Regions from separate parts of the Sphingobacterium sp. WOUb80 genome, predicted to be linked through region 2. Evidence: riboswitches for the same ligand, from Rfam matches in the RefSeq annotation. Region 2 holds a riboswitch; each other region holds the start of a gene.
What was found. Region 2 has a riboswitch for S-adenosylmethionine ahead of AB1Z56_RS18865 (methylenetetrahydrofolate reductase). Riboswitches for the same ligand answer to the same signal wherever they lie in the genome.

Region 1 (6,293 bases), 2.0 Mb from region 2:
CTTTTTGTTATCTAAAGTGACACCAGGAACCTTTTGCAAAAGTTCTAATGCGTTATTTCCTGTTGCCAAAATACTATTCTCGACGTTGAGTACAACTTTATCCAGCTGACTTTCAATCAATGGCTTCTTTCCAATAACTTGTGCTTCACTCAGAACTTTATTTTCCACTTGTAAACGAATGGTATCTAGCACTTTGAAATCGCCCGTATTCAGTGTCATTTCACTGGAGCGATACATGGCGTAACCGACCAAAGATACTTGCACTATATACTTTCCTTCTGGTATCGCAGATAGCTCAATTTCACCATTTTCATTGGATAACGTTCCTTTTAACAGGACATCGCTGGGCTTACGAAACAATGAAATACTGGCAGCTCCAATGGGTCGGTTATCTTGTCCAACAACTACGGCACGTAATTTTCCACCGACAGATTGGGCATAGCCAGCTCCGCAAACAGAGAATAGAGACAAAATAATAAGTAATAGCAGCAATTTAATTTTTTGTAGTTTCATAATATAATTTCTTTACGCTATCAATTGGATAGTCGACTTTCATAATTAATGACAACAAACCTCGTGTATTCATTACACCTTGACCAGCAGAAATAGACAGATAGCCCAAATCACTCGGTAGACCACCGAATAAAATCGGTAAACCACATTCTTCTTAGCGTATTCAAGTCATAAGTATTCTAGTAAATATGAATCCTTACAAAATGAATCACAGAAAAACACATTGAATCAAAATAAAAGTTTAAAAACAAAACAATAATCAAAACAAATAAAATGTATACAGAAAATATTAAGCATAATATTTGTATTTTTGCAGTGAAAATTAGTAAACTGATTGATGAGCACGCTATCATTAAAGAAAAGATTCCACCGTATTTATATCAAGATAATCCGTTTTATGGGGGGCGAACATAGTGGCGACGCGTTGCGTAATGTTTCTATCAGCATTTTGCCTAGTTTAGCCATCTATCTTTTGGGGGCGCATGCAAGTACGGCTATCGGTATAGGGGTCGGATCGTTGTTAACCACACTCACTGATCCTCCTGGAAACCGAAAAGATAAGCTTTCGTCGGCTCTCGTTTGTATCCCCACCTTTTTTATTGCAGCACTTCTTACAGCTCTTGTATTTCCGTATCATTGGCCTCTTGTCATATTACTTGGCGCAGCCGGATTTATCTGTACATTGTATGGTATTTTTGGTCCTCGCTATGCTGCTATAGGAAACATGACATTGATTTTGATGAGTTTTGTAATCGGAATGGCTCCGCAGCATCCATTCGCTGTTAGCTCACAGATTGCTGGAGGTTCTATCATCTACTACATTTTTAGCCTCTTACAAGCGTATATACGGCCTTATCGCTCTTTAAGACACGCTATGGCGAATGGATTTCATGGATTATCGCAATTCCTGCTGATACGATCCCAATCTTACGATCCCGATATTCCTTTAGATATAACCTACAGCCGCGTTGGAAAAATTCATGGGCAAATCAGTGAGCAGCAGGAACAAATCAGATCACTTCTTTTTAGAGAAAAGAAAATCATAAGCCAACAATGGCACAAAAGCAACTATTGGCTCAGTCAAGTTTATGGACTAATTGACCTACATGAGTTAATTATTGCGCTTGATCACGATTATGATGCAATCCGCAAGAATCTAGCGGATACGGGAAGTCTTCCTTTAATTCGTCACACCATAAAATTATTAGCTTTAGAAATTGATAGTTTTTCGCAACCTAATAAGCGGTTTCGTTATGCGCATCAATTATATCACAACAACATTAAAATCAATGCAATATTATTGGATTTAAAAAAGATTCAGGAGCAACAGACTGGTCCTGCAAAAAATATATTATCCTCGATCATCGTCAATATTGAAGCTATTATCGAAGTCCTCAACCGAATTCAGGTCGCTTTTTATCAAAATCAAGAAATACAGGATAAGATTGACACCAATGAATACCAGCAATTCATCAATCGTCCATTACGGAATCTAGCGGATATTAAGAATAGACTCCATCTCAACAATCCCCTTTTTCGATTCGCGTTACGCATGGCTATTCTGTTTGGAACTGGAGCTTTGATCGGTATTTTGTTTTTAGATTTTAAATATACCTATTGGATCCTACTGACTATTGCAATTGTTGCCAGACCAGCATTTTCAATGACCAAAACACGTAATATCGAGCGTATTGTTGGTACATTCTCAGGGATAATTGTCGGTATATTGTGCTTAATTTCCATTCATTTTCTTCCAGTTCTCCTTCTAATGGCGGCTATTGGCCTTTTCGGATTCTTTCTGTTCAACAGATCAAACTATATGGTCAGCGTTATTTTCATTACCTGGGGAATCGTAATCGCTCTGAACTTATTTGAAGGCAACATCAATCTTATTTTGGGTAGCAGAATACTTTTCACCCTTATTGGTGCACTCTTGGCTATCGTTGGCTATTTCTTGATTCCAGTACGCCAAAGCACAGGAATGGTTCAGTTGGCAAAAGAGGTATCACTTTACAATCATCACTATTTCCAGATCATCAATAACCGTCTTTTGGATGAACGACAAAGCTCTTTCGATATACGACTGGCTCGAAAAAAAGCACAAACCGCCATGGCCCTGTTTTCAGACTCCATCAATCAGATGAAAAAGGAACCCGAGCAAAAGTGGATAGATTGGTCTCACATTCACTATTTTCAAACACTCTCCTATCGGATCAACTCACATTTGGTTGGTCTTTCGATATCACTTAGTAAAAAAACAAATCGCGATACCGCGCATGAAATTCACAGTAGAATTGATGCACTTAAACCTCTTTTAACAGACTTAAATCAGATAGCAGAAAGCATCCATTTGAAAAAATGATAAGATCAAACAAACCTACGTAGACCAAATTTAGACGAGTTATATGCTGTGCTGATCAGCATAGTGTTCAAAATTCCTTTAACTAAAAAATAGCATTTCTTTTGCTTTAATAAAAAAAGAGTTTATATTTGTGTCGTCTTCGAAAGAAGATTTCTAATCAACACCTCCCTTAATCAGTAGGTCTTGATTTATAAAGAAGTGGCGAGAGACTGGCTCAATGACCCACTGGCAACCTTCAATTTGTTTGAAAAGGTGCCAATTCCTGTCCAAAACAATATCGTTTTGGAGCATATAAATGACATAAGACAATGATTATTACATTACTGAAATCCATTAAAAATTCAGGTTCAACACAAGTGAACCGCACGATAAGCGAAAGTGTAACCCATCGTACAACTGTACCGATGCGAATGCGTATGCATATGCACTTCCATGCTTGTTAAAAATCATTTCCGTTTTCTTGGATAAAGATTTAACAGACCCTTCAAGGTGGTGTGTATGCTTCTCTTTTTACTTAGCAATTTCTTTTTGAACCCTTAAAATCTGATATATTATGTCTTCAAACAAAAATTTAAAATTCGAAACACTTCAGGTTCACGCTGGCCAAGTCGCTGACCCTACTACGGGATCTAGAGCAGTTCCTATATACCAAACAACATCTTTTGTATTTGAAAATGCCGAACACGGCGCAAACTTATTTGCATTAAAGCAGTTCGGCAATATTTATACACGGATTATGAATCCTACTACGGATGTTTTCGAACAACGTATTGCAGCACTGGAAGGTGGAGTCGCAGCTGTTGCTGTTGCATCTGGTCAGGCGGCACAGTTTATTGCATTAAATAATATCTTGGAAAGTGGTGACAATTTTGTTGCCGGATCTAACTTATACGGCGGTACATTCAACCAGTTTAAAGTTTCTTTTAAACGCTTGGGCATCGAAGCTCGTTTTGCAACGGACGCCGAGGCAGATAAAATTGAAGCCCTCATTGATGATAAAACAAAGGCAATCTATGTTGAAACAATTGGAAACCCAAGTTTCAATATTCCAGACTTTGAGAAAATTGCTGCAGTAGCAAAAAAATATGACTTACCATTAGTCGTCGATAATACTTTTGGAGCTGGGGGTTATTTATTTAAACCTTTGGAGTATGGTGCAAATGTGGTTGTTGAATCGGCAACTAAATGGATCGGCGGACATGGTACAAGCATTGGCGGTGTCATCGTCGACGGCGGAAACTACAATTGGGGCAATGGAAAATACCCTCAATTTTCCGAACCATCTGAAGGCTATCATGGCCTAGTTTTTTCCGAAGTTTTCGGTGAAAGCGGACCGTTTGGAAATATTCAATTTGCCATTCGGGCACGTGTGGAAGGGCTTCGGGATTTCGGACCAGCGCTCTCCCCTTTCAATTCATTCTTATTATTACAAGGACTTGAAACCCTGTCTTTGCGGGTGCAACGCCATGTAGACAACACTTTAGAGGTAGCTAAATGGCTTGAGGCGCATCCACAGGTAGAAAAAGTAAACTATCCAGGCTTAAAAAGCTCTCCTAGCTTCGCTAATGCACAAAAATACCTTAAAAATGGCTATGGTGCAGTGCTTTCTTTCCAACTCAAAGGTGACGCAGCACAGAAGGCCAATAGCTTTATCGACAGCTTAGAATTGATCAGTCACTTGGCCAATGTTGGCGATACGAAGTCATTGATTATCCATCCAGCAGCGACTACTCACCAACAATTGAGTGATGAAGATCAAGCCAATGCTGGCGTGTTCAAAGGTTTATTACGCCTTTCTGTAGGAATAGAACATATTGATGATATCAAAGCTGATTTACAACAAGCTTTTGATAAAATTAAATAATCAGATTTTTTCGGCTTAAACTTAAACGTAAAATGAGTAAGCATATTTATCTGCACCCGGAGCCTTTTGTATTTGAAAATGGAAGAGAGCTTACTGATTTACAGATCAGTTATGAAACATTTGGCAAACCCAACGCAGATCGCAGTAATGTGATCTGGGTTTGCCATGCACTAACGGCCAATGCGGATGTACTGGATTGGTGGTCCGGTCTTTTTGGAACAGGTGAATTATTTGATTCAAACGATTATTATATTATCTGCGCCAATGTCATAGGATCAGCATATAATAGCAGTAATCCGCTATCTGTTAACCCAGCTACTGGACAGCCTTACTACCTATCTTTTCCTGAATTTACAGTAAGGGATTTGGTCAACGCACATCAATTTCTTGCAGACTACCTGGATATCAAACAAATAGAAATCCTTATTGGTGGCTCCTTAGGCGGTCAACAAGCATTGGAATGGGCCGTATCGCACAGTATAGCCATCAACCACCTAATTGTCGTTGGAACAAATGCCGTCCATTCACCATGGGGTATTGCATTCAATGAAAGTCAACGTCTTGCCATTACAACTGATCGAACCTTTTACGCCAATCACCCTGACGGCGGAGCTAAAGGATTAAAAGTTGCACGCGCTATGGCACTATTATCTTACCGCAACTATACAACGTACGCCAACACGCAAAAGGAGGATGATAACGAAAAACTCGATCATTATAAAGCATCCTCTTATCAAAACTATCAGGGTGAAAAATTGGTGAAACGCTATAATGCGTACAGCTATTACTTCCTAACCAAAGCAATGGACAGCCATAATTTAGGTCGAGGAAGACAATCTATCGAATCCGCTTTAGCGAGCATCGACTGTTCGACTTTAGTGCTGAGCGTCAATACAGATTTGCTGTTTCCACCACAAGAGCAACAATTCATTGCGCAACATATTCCCAATGCCCACTATCAGGAGATTGAATCGACCTATGGCCACGATGGCTTTTTGATCGAAACAAAAAAACTTACAAAAATCATTAGTAGTTTTCTGAGGGAACAAAAAGAATACATCAACGAATTAGTATAAGAGAATAAATAATATATAAGAGAATTTAAGAAGAGATATGAGTAATAAATTAACAATAGGGATGTTTGGGTTTGGTGTAGTAGGCCAAGGTCTTTACGATATCATCAAAACCAAAAATCTTAATCTGGAGATCAAAAAATTTGTTATTAAAAACGGAGATAAAAAGCGCTCGCTACCAGCAGATCTATTTTCTACCGATGCCGAAACAATTTTAGGTGACCCAGAAATTAATACTGTTGTCGAACTAATTGATGATGCCGAAGCAGCATACCAACTAACTGTTCATGCCTTGAAATCGGGAAAAAATGTGGTATCTGCCAATAAAAAAATGATTGCCAGCCATTTGGAAGAGCTGGTTGATATCCAACATGAATACGGGACCAGTTTATTGTATGAAGGTGCCGTTTGCGGAAGTATCCCCATTATACGGAATTTAGAAGAGTACTATGACAATGAATTACTTCATTCTGTCAGCGGT
Region 2 (6,293 bases):
GGGACCGCATTTTTCTTAACCACCTCCTCTTTATCAATGCGCAATTGGACTTTCTTGGAAGGGAAATAGTTTTCCATATCACCAGAATTCAACTGAACCTTATAATCCGGGTCATCCGATGTAACAAACTGTAATAATTGCTGTATATCTACGGCATTGTCAAGTTGTCTATCCACAAAAGGAATATAATCACGGACGCCTTTTTTTGTCTTTTCAGCTGGAATCGTCACAGGGAGACCTGCCGCTTGATAGGTTGGTTGCTTAGCCTGTTGCATATACCAATCGCCAGTGAGATAGCTTAAAACGACAACCCGGACATCCGGGCGTACTCCCTCCACTTCTTGCAAATACCAAACAGGAAATGTATCATGATCTCCATAGGTAAATAGGATCGCATTTGGAGCACAGGATTCTAAATAATTACGTGCCATATCCCTTGCCAACGATTTCTCAGAACGATTATGATCATCCCAATTTTGATAAGCCAAAATAATAGGACCTCCCAATAAAGCGAAAGAAATACCCGTCGCTAATGCGTACCGTGTTTGTACAAAACGGTTGAAAAACCGAACAAATGCAATTACCCCCAGCCCGATCCAGATCGCAAAAGCATAGAAAGACCCTACGTAAGCATAATCTCGTTCCCGAGGTTGCATCGGAGTTTGGTTGAGATAAACAACGATCGCTATTCCCGTAAACACAAACAGCAAGGTCAAGACCAAGGTATAAGGTTTATTGTTTTTATACAACCAGATCGCACCGGCGATCCCCAAAAGCAGCGGAAGAAAGAAATAGGTATTCCGGCTCGGATCATGCTCCTGCGATTGGGAGAGTTTATCTTGCCCCCCTAAACGCCAATTATCTAATGGTCTGATCCCCGACAACCAGTTGCCGTCACTATAGGTCCCATATCCTTGCCTGTCATTCTGTCTACCAACAAAATTCCATAAGAAATAGCGGGTATACATATCGCCTAGTTGAAAATTAAAAAAGAACTTAAAATTATCAGAGAATTGTGGCTGTTGCCCCTCCTTTAAATTAAGATAACTTCTATAATAAGCCTGATGGGCCCCATCTTGACTATATATGCGTGGAAAGAAAGTTTCCTTATCAAACTTATACTTATCAACCTGACTAAAAGGAATATATCCGGATTCATCTTTACGATAACCCGTTTTACTTTCGACACCAACGGCTTGTGAATCATAATAGGGTCCTTTGAGTAAAGGCTCTCGAATATATTGCTCCCGGCTCAAATAACCTAAAAAAGAAAATACATTGTCTGGCGCATTATTGTTAAGGGATGGGTTGGCTTTTCCCCGGATCATGACCATGGTGTAAGAGCTGTATCCAAATAAAACAAAACAAAAAACCAACAAAGCGGTATTGAGTGTATATTTCTGCTTTTTATTGGAATAATATAGACCATAAATTATCAATCCCCCTAATAATAGGCAAGAGAAGAAAATTCCGCTACCAAATCCCATTCCTAGTGAGTTTACAAATAAGAGATCCACTTTAGCCGCTAAACCGACTAACCATTGAATAATTCCCCACAAAACTGCGCCCAAGATCAGTACGCCTACGAGGAAAGCTTTTATTGTCCCTTTCGCACTAACCCGGTTTGCCCTTCTGAAATAGACAACCATTGCGATAGCCGGGATTGCTAAAAGATTTAATAGATGCACTCCAATCGAAAGCCCCATAACAAAAGCAATAAAAACCAGCCAACGATCACTACCTTCTTCATCTGCGCGGACTTCCCACTTTAAAATTGCCCAAAATACGACTGCCGTACATAGGGAAGACATTGCATAAACTTCAGATTCTACTGCCGAATACCAAAATGAATCGCTGAAACTAAATGCCATTGCACCGACAATTCCTGCGCCGAAGATCTGCAGACAGGTTGATAAAGAAGCCTGTTTGTTTTTATTAAGTATCTTTTTGGCAATCGCCGTTATTGTCCAAAATAAAAAGGTCACGGTAAGTCCGCTGCAAACTGCAGAACCTATATTCATCCAATAGGCGATCTGCCCCTTATTCCCTAAAGCGAGATTAGAAAATATATTCTGAATAAGAAGAAACAATGGTGCTCCGGGTTGATGTGCCACCTCCAATTTATAGGCACAGGCGATAAATTCACCACAATCCCACCAGCTTACGGTCCTTTCTACCGTAGCGATATACACACATGTAGCTATAATTCCGCAAGCAAAACCGAGTAGAGAATTTAATCTGTTATACGTCATAAGGTCAATTGGTCTATTGTTAAAATCCTTTTTAGCACTTTAAGTTAAAAAGTTATCTTGACTCCAATAGGTTAATTAACACTATTTAACACAAATAACTGACAATAAACATGCTACTCAGGTTATATAAGTCGGTTTATAAAAAATCCGTAAAAGTCAGATCAGATGGCAGTTTCCATAGGGGTATACGAACAAGAAAGGGAGCCTATATGCTCCCTTTCCGTTTACCATTTATGCTATCTTTTCAACAATCTTCTTTGTTGGACCAGGATTACTCATCGTATAGAAATGTAATACCGGAGCGCCAAATTTAATCAGCTCTTGACATTGCTGTACCAGCCACTCCTCGCCGACTTGTCTGACGTCGGCATTCGTTTTACATGCCGCGACAGCGTCACTTAGTTCCTCCGGAATATCTAAATGGAAGATCCGAGGCAAAGTCACCAATTGCTTTTTCGTTGTCAATGGTTTTAGTCCAGGAATAATAGGCACATGAATTCCATTGTCTCTACATTTTGTAACAAATTCCTTGTATTTTTCGACATTAAAGAACATCTGAGTCACAATAAATTCCGCTCCCATATCGACTTTTTGTTTTAGATATTTAAAGTCCGTGTTGAAATTTGGTGATTCAAAATGCTTTTCGGGATACCCCGCTACGCCGATGCAAAAATCAGTCTTCTCTGATGTGATAATATCTTCATGCAGATACTTCCCTTTATTCATATCAGTTACCTGTTCCAATAGATCCGTTGCAAAAGCATGTCCGCCATCGGTTGGGATAAAATCGGCATCTCCTTTACGCGCATCCCCCCGCAATACCAAAACGTTATCTATACCCAAAAAATTCAAATCGATCAGTGCATTTTCGGTTTCCTCTTTCGTAAAACCACCACATATCAAATGAGGAACGGCATCCACTTTATATTTATTCATGATGGCAGCACATATCGCCACTGTCCCCGGACGTTTACGATAAGATACGCGCTCCAGTAATCCACTCGCATGCTCCTTGTAGATATAATCTTCTCGATGGTAGGTTACGTCGATAAAAGGGGGCTTAAACTCCATCAGTTCATCCATGGTTTTAAAAATACTTTGGATACCCTGTCCCTTCGCCGGTGGCAATAGCTCAAAAGAAAACAATGTCTTTCCTTTGGCATTCTGGATATGATCGATAATCTTCATTAAAAAACTGTTTTTAGTTTGGTTGGCTTACATCGAAACGCACAAGTCGAGGAATCGTTTATCTACATGTAACTTATCTTTCCCACATGGAGCAGGGTAGAATTTAGCACCTTGAACAATACAGGTTGCTAAGGCTTCACTGGGTCTAGTCCCTCGGCCTTTCTCTATAAGCGTTGCTAATATCGTTTTAAAAAATCAAAAGACAAAAATATTTTTTCGAAAAGGCAAAAATAGCGACAAAAAGACTGCAATAAATACGGCTTCAGATTTATTCCCAGGCAACAACAGGAATTTACACGCCACCAAAAACCGACGATTTTAAAAAAATAGGTGAAAGTAGCGATTGAGGTTCATGGACTAAGAAGATATTGACTGAATCATAACAGTTGACTAAAGATTAGTCGCCAGGGAATTCCGTAGATTTTTGAGATAAAATGTGATCAATAAGAGCCCTGTAACATGATACTCCTCTTTCGACCCATATTTAAAACCATCAAATAAATATTGATAAGCGAGCAATGCATTCTGTTCGTTGTAAAACAATTCTTTCCATGATGCAGGAACGTCTGCCCACTGCTTTAGCACAATACCATTCTCAGCATAGATAATTGGCGATTCAACACCATCCATTCGATAATCGTGATGTGTACCGGAACTTGATATATGCTGAAAATAAGCGATAGAATAATCTACAAAATTCAAAGCTCTGGCTTTTATCTCCTTTTCATTTTCTGATTTTACAGGCGCGTTCCGCCAGAGATTCACTTGGCTATCAAATTTACTGGGCGTCTCCCGAACAAGGGTTTTATCTAACGCAAAATTGATATAAAGTCTTTCGGTAGTGGGGACACGTGCTGAGTTAAACTGTGAAAAATCACCTCTCAGCTGAACAAAACCATCTTTTACCTTAATAATATCCAATGCGACGCTGCCTTTTTTCTCATCAGTCAATTCTAATCGATCTCCATTGAATCTATACTTGCCGAAAAGTAAGATATCATCAATCGCCAGGACAAACTCGTCTTTATCATGAAGTGAGAGAAAGGATCGGTATATAGTAGGATCATTACCATAGGTATCTGCCTCCACATTTTGGGGAGATTCGCTTTTTAATTTACGATACTCTTCATTTGAATAACCAAATATCATTTGGTAATTGCCTTCAGGAAACTCCTTTTTCTTTCCAAAGAAAGCACAAGAAGACAACGAAAATGTGAATAGCAGCAGTAATAACGGTTTCAAAATCAATTAATAATTATGGCCAATAATAATACACGAACCAAGATAAGAAATTACTGCAATAGTTATAGTATATCGTTATTCATTTGAATAAGCTCGGGGATAGCTTATTCTTTATAGAGATCCACTAAACCCTCTGGCAATTCGACTTCAATGATCTGCTCTTCACCATCGATTCCTAAGATTAAATCGTCCGATAAAGGGAACATCAGCTCTTTGCCATCCATATCGACTGTTGCGACAAATTGTTGCGGAAATTCCTGAACATCTGTTATTTCACCCAGTTCACCATGGCTTTCATCGATCACTAAAAAACCGATTAAATCAGTATACCTAAAATCATCTGGATCGCGCTCAGGCATTTTATCATTGGATAGATATAATTTTTTACGAACGAGTACCTGAGCCTTATCGATATGATCTACATCCTCAAATGTCACATAAGCTGTACTATTTTTTTGAAATTTAATCGTATCAACAAAATAGGGAACAAGCTTTTTGTTGACTTCTACGAAGACAACATCCATATCCAGACTCTCGTATTCCTCGAATTCAAAAAACAATTGTACCTCTCCTTTAAGACCTCTTGTTTTACTGACATAACCGATGTAAAAGCTTTGATCAATAGTCATATTTTCGTATTTAGCAATTAGATGTGAGACATGATTTGGCAAACCATTTGCCTATTGGCTGTTTCAAAAAAAGCCGGCTCAAGATTGAGTCGGCTTTCTCGAATACTTTATGAAAGAATTAACCTTCAGTTTCTTCTGATGCAGGAGCTTCAGTCTCTTCAGCAGCAGTTTCTTCCGCTACAGGAGCATTTTTAGCAGCTACAGCAGCAGCTTTTTCTTCTTTTTTCTTAGCTTCAGCTACTAAAGCAGCTTTTTTAGCTTCAGCTTTAGTTTGTGCTAAACCATCTTTTTTACCAGAGATTCTTGCATCATTAGCTTCAGTCCAAGCTGTAAATTTAGCTTCAGCAGCAGCTTCATCAAAAGCACCTTTTTTCACACCACCTTGCAAGTGTTTCTTGTAAAGAACACCTTTGTAAGAAAGGATAGCACGAGCTGTGTCAGTTGGTTGAGCACCTTTATTCATCCAATCCAAAGCTTTTTCAAAATCCAAAACGATAGTTGCTGGATTTGTGTTTGGGTTGTAAGAACCAATACGTTCGATGAATTTACCGTCACGTGGAGCGCGAGAATCCGCTACGACTACGTGGTAAAAAGGACGTCCTTTTTTACCGTGTCTTTGCAATCTGATTTTAGTTGCCATTTTTTAATTTTATTTTATGTATTCAACATATCCCCCGAGCTTCATGCTAGAGGGGATGCAAAGATAGTTATTTTTTTTTAATCATCATTATTATTTGATAAAAATTCACTGAAAACGACAGGGTTAGCTTCTTTCAGTATCCGCTTTTAGGCTAAACACCGCCCCTGTTCTCCAATGTTTTGTTCTTGCTATTCAGCAGTTAAAATAAGTCTTTAAAAATCAGTGTACAAAATAGCCTTTCTCCTCAAAACCTTCATGACTTCGCAGACACCAACAGCAATGAAAGCAAACTGAAGGTTCTTCCTGGCCAATAAGATCAGGCACTTTCAGAAAAAAAGGGCT
Region 3 (6,293 bases), 1.1 Mb from region 2:
TGCGCTTCTATGAGTAAACGTGAACACTTGGCTTATTCATTCCTGATTATCTTAAATCGAATTCATGCATATAGTTCACACCTATTCATGAATTCACTAGCTTATTTTCATCCATCAGTCAGACACCACTTCATAGATTAAAATTCGACAAGCATAGCCAAATTCATGACATAACTCATCTCTATTCACTAATTTACAAACAACAACACCTATATTTAAACAGATTCCTGTTAAACATTGTTAAAACGGCTTCAAAACACATCAGCATCTTTATATTTGTAACAATTTAAGAAAATGAGCTATCGCACCTTCATGACTACTAAATATGGCATAAGGAATAAATACGCAAATGGTAAACAAACTGAGAGTTATAAACTTTGTGATACAATCAAAATACATTTATTTAATACCCTATTCTAATGAAGAAAAATAGCATTGTATTAATCATTGGACTGATGTCACTAGCCCTTATCGGTGTATTGGCCATGCAATTCTATTTTCTGAGAGATTCTTATCGTCAAAAATCTCAATTATTTGATGAGTCTGTCAATGCTGCCATTACAGCTGTTGCCGGAAAGCTTGAACGACGGGAAGTTGTTGACTTTGCTAAAGTCCAACAGGAGCGTAATATTCAAAAATCCAAGCAGGAACAAGCAAAACAACGCCTGTTGGCCGAACAACTCGAAATTCAGTATAGAATTGAAGAGCTGAAGAACAAACAACATACTGTTTTCTCCACCTTCAAGGAGCAAGAAGACCAATTACGTGCATTGTATCCAAATGTAATTGAAATCAAAAATTCATTTTACGAAACATACATCAAAAGACCGGAGTACCAGAAATTTATCAAATTTTCTGTTTCAAATGAGCTGACCGACGATAATTTGGTACAGGCTTTTATTATGTTAAATGCTTCAAAGGTCGATGATCAGATCAACGGAAAAGACGATAGCACGCGGTTTGTTATCCCCCTAATGGACCCACTGGTCAATCAACAAACAAAATTCAGAGTAGCCACATTACCTCCAAGAGAGAACGCAAAGCTTACAAAAACCATCTCCGATTTAGAAAAAAGATTGGATATGCTCAATAGGAAGAATTCTTGGAGCGGTTTCAATGTATACGATTCGGTGGCCATGCTGGGCGGTAAAAAAGCAGATTACATTGAAGATGTCGCAATTGGAATGGAATTGGCTAAACGCCCGTTAAAGGATCGGTTGAACGTCATTATCGTCCAAGAACTGATCAAGGATGAGTTGGCTCAACGCGATATTAAGGCACCGTTTAATATCGAAATATGGAGTACAAACAATATATTACTCAATAATATCCTAAACGAAGCAACCTTAAATAACCCGACGAATACAACAAAGTACTCTACCGCACTTTTTAAAGGCGATATAGGGGCTGCACCGGGAAAATTAACAATTTACTTCCCAAATAAAAAGGCCATAATCGCAGATAATATGGGCTATCTACTGTTACCTATGCTGGCATTGCTTTTCTTATTGGTAGGTTGTTTTGCCTATACCCTGATTATCATCTTCAGGCAAAAGAAAGTTTCGGAGATGAAAACAGACTTCATCAACAACATGACGCACGAATTTAAAACACCGGTTGCAACCATCATGATTGCCAGTGAATCGCTGAAAGATCCTGATATCAATGCAGACCATATGCGCGTTCAAAAATTGGCCAATATTATCTATGATGAAAATGTTAGGCTTGGGAATCATATTGAACGTGTACTCGACTTGGCAAGATTAGAAAAAGAAACCCTAAAACTCGACCAGGTAGAGGTGCACATCAATGATCTCCTTTCTGCTGTAACAGACAGCATGCAGCTGCGTATGCAGAATATTGCTGGGAAATTCAGTATAGACCTTGCAGCTACCAAGGATATTGTCATCGGTGATGAACTGCATTTTTCGAATGTATTCTACAATCTACTGGACAATGCGATCAAGTACAGTAAAGGGGATTTACATGTTAATATTAATTCAAAAAATGTAGGCGATACCATTGTCGTTACTATTGCCGACAACGGCATCGGTATGAGTCGCGATCACCTGCAAAAGATTTTCGATCAATTTTACCGTATTCCGACTGGAAATGTTCATAACGTCAAAGGATTTGGTCTTGGCTTAAGTTATGTACAGGATATTCTGAGAAGGCTGAACGGGAAAATTACAGTTAAAAGTGAAAAAGATAAGGGCACGACCTTTGAAGTAATTTTGCCTATTAAAAAATAAAACGTTCCTTTTTTGTATATTTCCTTTATATAAGAACCTCAAAGGTCAGGGAAATCCGGCCCTACGGCTTATCAAGGTCAAGGAACATAAGTGAAAATTAATATATTCATTATGCAAAAGATATTATTAGCAGAAGATGATCCTAATTTAGGGGATCTTTTAAAAGACTATCTCGAATTAAAGGGAAAATTTGACGTCACATTGTGCACCGATGGCGATGAAGCAATTTCTCAATTCAAAAAAAATAATTACGACCTCTGCATTTTTGACGTCATGATGCCAAAAAAGGACGGCTTTACAGTTGGGCGTGAGATCAGAAAAACAAACAATACAGTTCCCATAATCTTTGCCACTGCAAAAGGCATGATGGAAGATAAAACTGAAGCCTTTGAATTGGGAGGTGATGATTATATCACCAAGCCTTTTCGAGTTGAGGAACTATTGCTCCGCATCAATGCATTGCTGAAACGTAGTGTTCGGGATAAGGAGGAGGAAGTGGTTGCTGATAAATTTGAAATAGGTGATTATTTCTTTGATTATACAAGTCAGCAGATCTCCTACAAGGGACAGATGCAAAAACTATCGACGAAAGAAGCCGAACTACTTCGCCTACTTTGTTTAAAGAAAAATGATGTTCTGACTCGAGAAGAAGCCCTATTAAAAATATGGCATGATGACAACTACTTTACAGGTAGAAGTATGGATGTATTTCTCAGTAAACTTCGTAAATACCTAAAAGAAGACAGTAAAGTTGAAATTGTCAACGTGCACGGAAAAGGTTACAAACTTTTGGTGAGCTAAAAAAAGGGGGAATGAGAAATACAGTCATTCCCCTTTTTTATGCTACACAGCGTATTGGTGCATGACATACACAAATTCATGGATGAAAATAAAAGAACAAAACAATTTCATTCTTAGTAGAATATAAAAAATAGACGCACTTTTATAAAAAATTTGCATTTCAGAAAGAAATGTTTTAACTTAGCATCGCTTATAGAGAAAGGCAGAGGGAATAGACCCGATGAAGCCTTAGCAACCTGTCCCTTGACAAGGTGCTAAATTCTACCCTAATTGATATGGGAATGATAAGCCGAAGTCACCGAATTCTAGTGTGTCCTTCTCTCTCTAGCAAGAAATATAGTTGAAAAAGAAATATTAAAAACATTCATTATGTTATTGACTAACAATTTAGGTTACCCTCGTGTGGGCGCGTTCCGCGAATTGAAAAAAGCCAATGAGGCCTATTGGGCTAAAAAATCTTCTGTTGAGGAATTATTGGACACAGCAAAAAAAATTCGTGAAGGCAATTGGAAAACACAAAAAGATGCTGGAATCGATTTGATTCCTTCCAATGATTTCTCTTTTTACGATCAAGTATTGGATTTAACCCTTACTGTTGGTGCAATTCCTGCTCGTTACCATTCTTTATTGAATAAAGTAGACAACAATTACAGCTTAGATCTATATTTTGCCATGGCGCGCGGTTTCCAACAAGAAGGAATTGACGTAACTGCAATGGAAATGACCAAGTGGTTGGACACAAACTACCACTACATGGTGCCAGAATTCACAAAGGATCAAGAATTCAAATTGACTTCTGAAAAATTCTTAAATGAATATAACGAAGCTAAATCATTAGGCATCGATACGAAACCAGTTTTACTAGGTCCTATCACATACCTTTTGATCGGTAAAGAAAAAGAAGCTGGATTCGACCGTATCGATTTATTGGATAAACTTATTCCAGTATATGAGCAAATATTAGCTAAACTAGCTGAAGCTGGTGCGCAATATGTTCAGATTGACGAGCCTTTCTTAGCATTAGATTTAGATGCTAAAGTAAAAGCTTTATATCAACCGACTTTCGAAAAATTAGCTGCAGCAGCAAAAAACATCAAATTAATCGCAACTACTTACTTCGAAGCTTTAAAAGATAACGAAGATATCGCAGTTAACCTACCTATCCATGCTTTACATTTGGATCTGGTACGCGGTGAAAACCAATTGGATACAGTCTTAGCTAAAGTTCCTGCTTCATTGACATTATCTTTGGGTATTGTTGAAGGCCGTAACATCTGGAAAAATGATTACGAAAAATCATTGGTTAAAATCAAACAAGCTGTTGATGCCTTAGGAAAAGACCGTGTATGGGTAGCTCCTTCTTCATCTTTGTTGCACGTTCCTTTTGACCTAGACAATGAACACAATGAGCAATCGTTACCAGCTGAAGTAAAAAACTGGTTAGCATTTGCTAAACAAAAATTAGCAGAGGTAAAAGACTTAGCTGTACTAGCGGAAGGTGAAGTTGATGCTGAAACAGCAAAACGCTTCGAAGCTAACAAAGCTGCTGCTGAAAGCCGTCGTACGTCTCCATTGATCCACAAACCAGAGGTTAAAACACGTACAAGCAATATCACTGATGACGATGCAAAACGTACTTCAGCATTTGCTGACCGTAAAGCAGCGCAACAAGCGAAATTCAACTTACCAGCGTTCCCGACCACAACTATTGGTTCATTCCCACAAACGAAAGATGTTCGTAAATGGAGAGCAGACCTTAAAAAAGGTGCTATCACGCAGGCAGAATACGATAAAGCAATCGCAGAAGAAACAGAAAACACCATCCGTCTTCAAGAGCAATTGGATATCGACGTATTAGTACACGGCGAATTCGAGCGTAACGACATGGTTGAATACTTCGGTGAACAATTAGCCGGATACGCTTTCACTCAAAACGGTTGGGTACAATCTTACGGTTCACGTTGTGTAAAACCTCCGATTATCTATGGTGACGTATACCGTCCTGAAGATATGACTGTACGTTGGTCTTCATATGCACAATCATTGACAAACCGTCCGGTTAAAGGTATGTTGACTGGCCCTGTAACAATTTTACAATGGTCTTTCGTACGTAACGATCAACCGCGTTCAACAACGACTTACCAAATTGCATTGGCAATCTTGGATGAAGTACAAGCCTTGGAAAAAGCAGGTATCAAAATCATCCAAATTGATGAGCCAGCTATCCGTGAAGGATTACCTTTGCGTAAAGCTGATCAAAAAGATTACTTGAACTGGGCAGTACGTGCTTTCCGTGTTTCTTCATCAAACGTAGAAGATGATACACAAATCCACACGCACATGTGTTACTCAGAATTCAATAATGTAATCGAAGATATCGCCGCAATGGATGCTGACGTTATCACGATTGAGACTTCACGTTCTCAAATGAAATTATTGAATGCTTTCGCTGGTGATTTCAAATATCCAAATGATATTGGCCCCGGTGTTTATGACATTCACTCACCACGCGTACCAAGCAAAGATGAGATGGTCGATCTATTACGCAAAGCAAAAGCAGTAGTTCCAGCAGAACAACTTTGGGTTAACCCTGACTGTGGCTTGAAAACTCGTGCTTGGCCAGAAACCAAAGCGGCTTTAGAGTCGATGGTTGAGGCTGCTAAAATCTTAAGAGCAGAATAATTCTTAAACTATATTGATAAAGCCCTAGCTGAAATTTCAGCTAGGGCTTCTTTATTGACACTCGTTCAAAACAAAAACTGTTATCCGGATAGTGTGAGGCTATTTTCGGCTGTTCTTCCTTTCTTTCTTATTCTCTTTTTCACTCCCATTCTTAATTTCCTGTTTCCCTTTAATCCGATCTTCAATCGACTTCAGGCTTGACGAAAAATCGAGATCAACATTTTCAAGTTTTGCCTTTTTTAACGCCTTCAAAGCCTTTTTGTATTTTCTCAACTTTTCGAATAGAAGTGCCTTCTTTATCCAGATACCTGTCAAGGGCATGGCCGGAAGTGTCAACGCAAATTTGATCGTCTTTTTTGCAGCTTCATACTCCCCCATATCAATCAATGTCTGAATGAAATAAGGATATACTTCCAGTGCCTGCACATTATGCACCAAAGCTTCCTGGAAATACCTTTTTGCCTGCTCGTAGTCCAATAGCTGTTCCGCATGAACCCTTCCCATTAAACACAAAGCCATTGTATTGGATTCGTCGTAGGACAAGGCATACGACAAAGA

Region 1: another riboswitch for S-adenosylmethionine. It lies ahead of AB1Z56_RS10475 (O-acetylhomoserine aminocarboxypropyltransferase/cysteine synthase family protein); the one in region 2 lies ahead of AB1Z56_RS18865 (methylenetetrahydrofolate reductase).
Region 3: another riboswitch for S-adenosylmethionine. It lies ahead of metE (5-methyltetrahydropteroyltriglutamate--homocysteine S-methyltransferase); the one in region 2 lies ahead of AB1Z56_RS18865 (methylenetetrahydrofolate reductase).

The regions. Positions count from the first base shown of each region.
Region 1 is NZ_CP165617.1:2,496,462-2,502,754, forward strand. Features, by position in the region: gene AB1Z56_RS10465 (outer membrane beta-barrel protein) at 1-513, opposite strand, end outside; gene AB1Z56_RS10470 (FUSC family membrane protein) at 851-2,875, shown strand; SAM riboswitch class I at 3,061-3,173, shown strand; gene AB1Z56_RS10475 (O-acetylhomoserine aminocarboxypropyltransferase/cysteine synthase family protein) at 3,429-4,739, shown strand; gene AB1Z56_RS10480 (homoserine O-acetyltransferase family protein) at 4,772-5,815, shown strand; gene AB1Z56_RS10485 (homoserine dehydrogenase) at 5,853-6,293, shown strand, end outside.
Region 2 is NZ_CP165617.1:4,538,963-4,545,255, forward strand. Features, by position in the region: gene AB1Z56_RS18860 (glycosyltransferase family 117 protein) at 1-2,252, opposite strand, end outside; gene AB1Z56_RS18865 (methylenetetrahydrofolate reductase) at 2,484-3,440, opposite strand; SAM riboswitch class I at 3,511-3,613, opposite strand; gene AB1Z56_RS18870 (hypothetical protein) at 3,831-4,682, opposite strand; gene rimM (ribosome maturation factor RimM) at 4,787-5,311, opposite strand; gene AB1Z56_RS18880 (30S ribosomal protein S16) at 5,430-5,951, opposite strand.
Region 3 is NZ_CP165617.1:5,627,547-5,633,839, reverse strand. Features, by position in the region: gene AB1Z56_RS23235 (sensor histidine kinase) at 420-2,252, shown strand; gene AB1Z56_RS23230 (response regulator transcription factor) at 2,364-3,053, shown strand; SAM riboswitch class I at 3,241-3,344, shown strand; gene metE (5-methyltetrahydropteroyltriglutamate--homocysteine S-methyltransferase) at 3,423-5,735, shown strand; gene AB1Z56_RS23220 (hypothetical protein) at 5,835-6,293, opposite strand, start outside.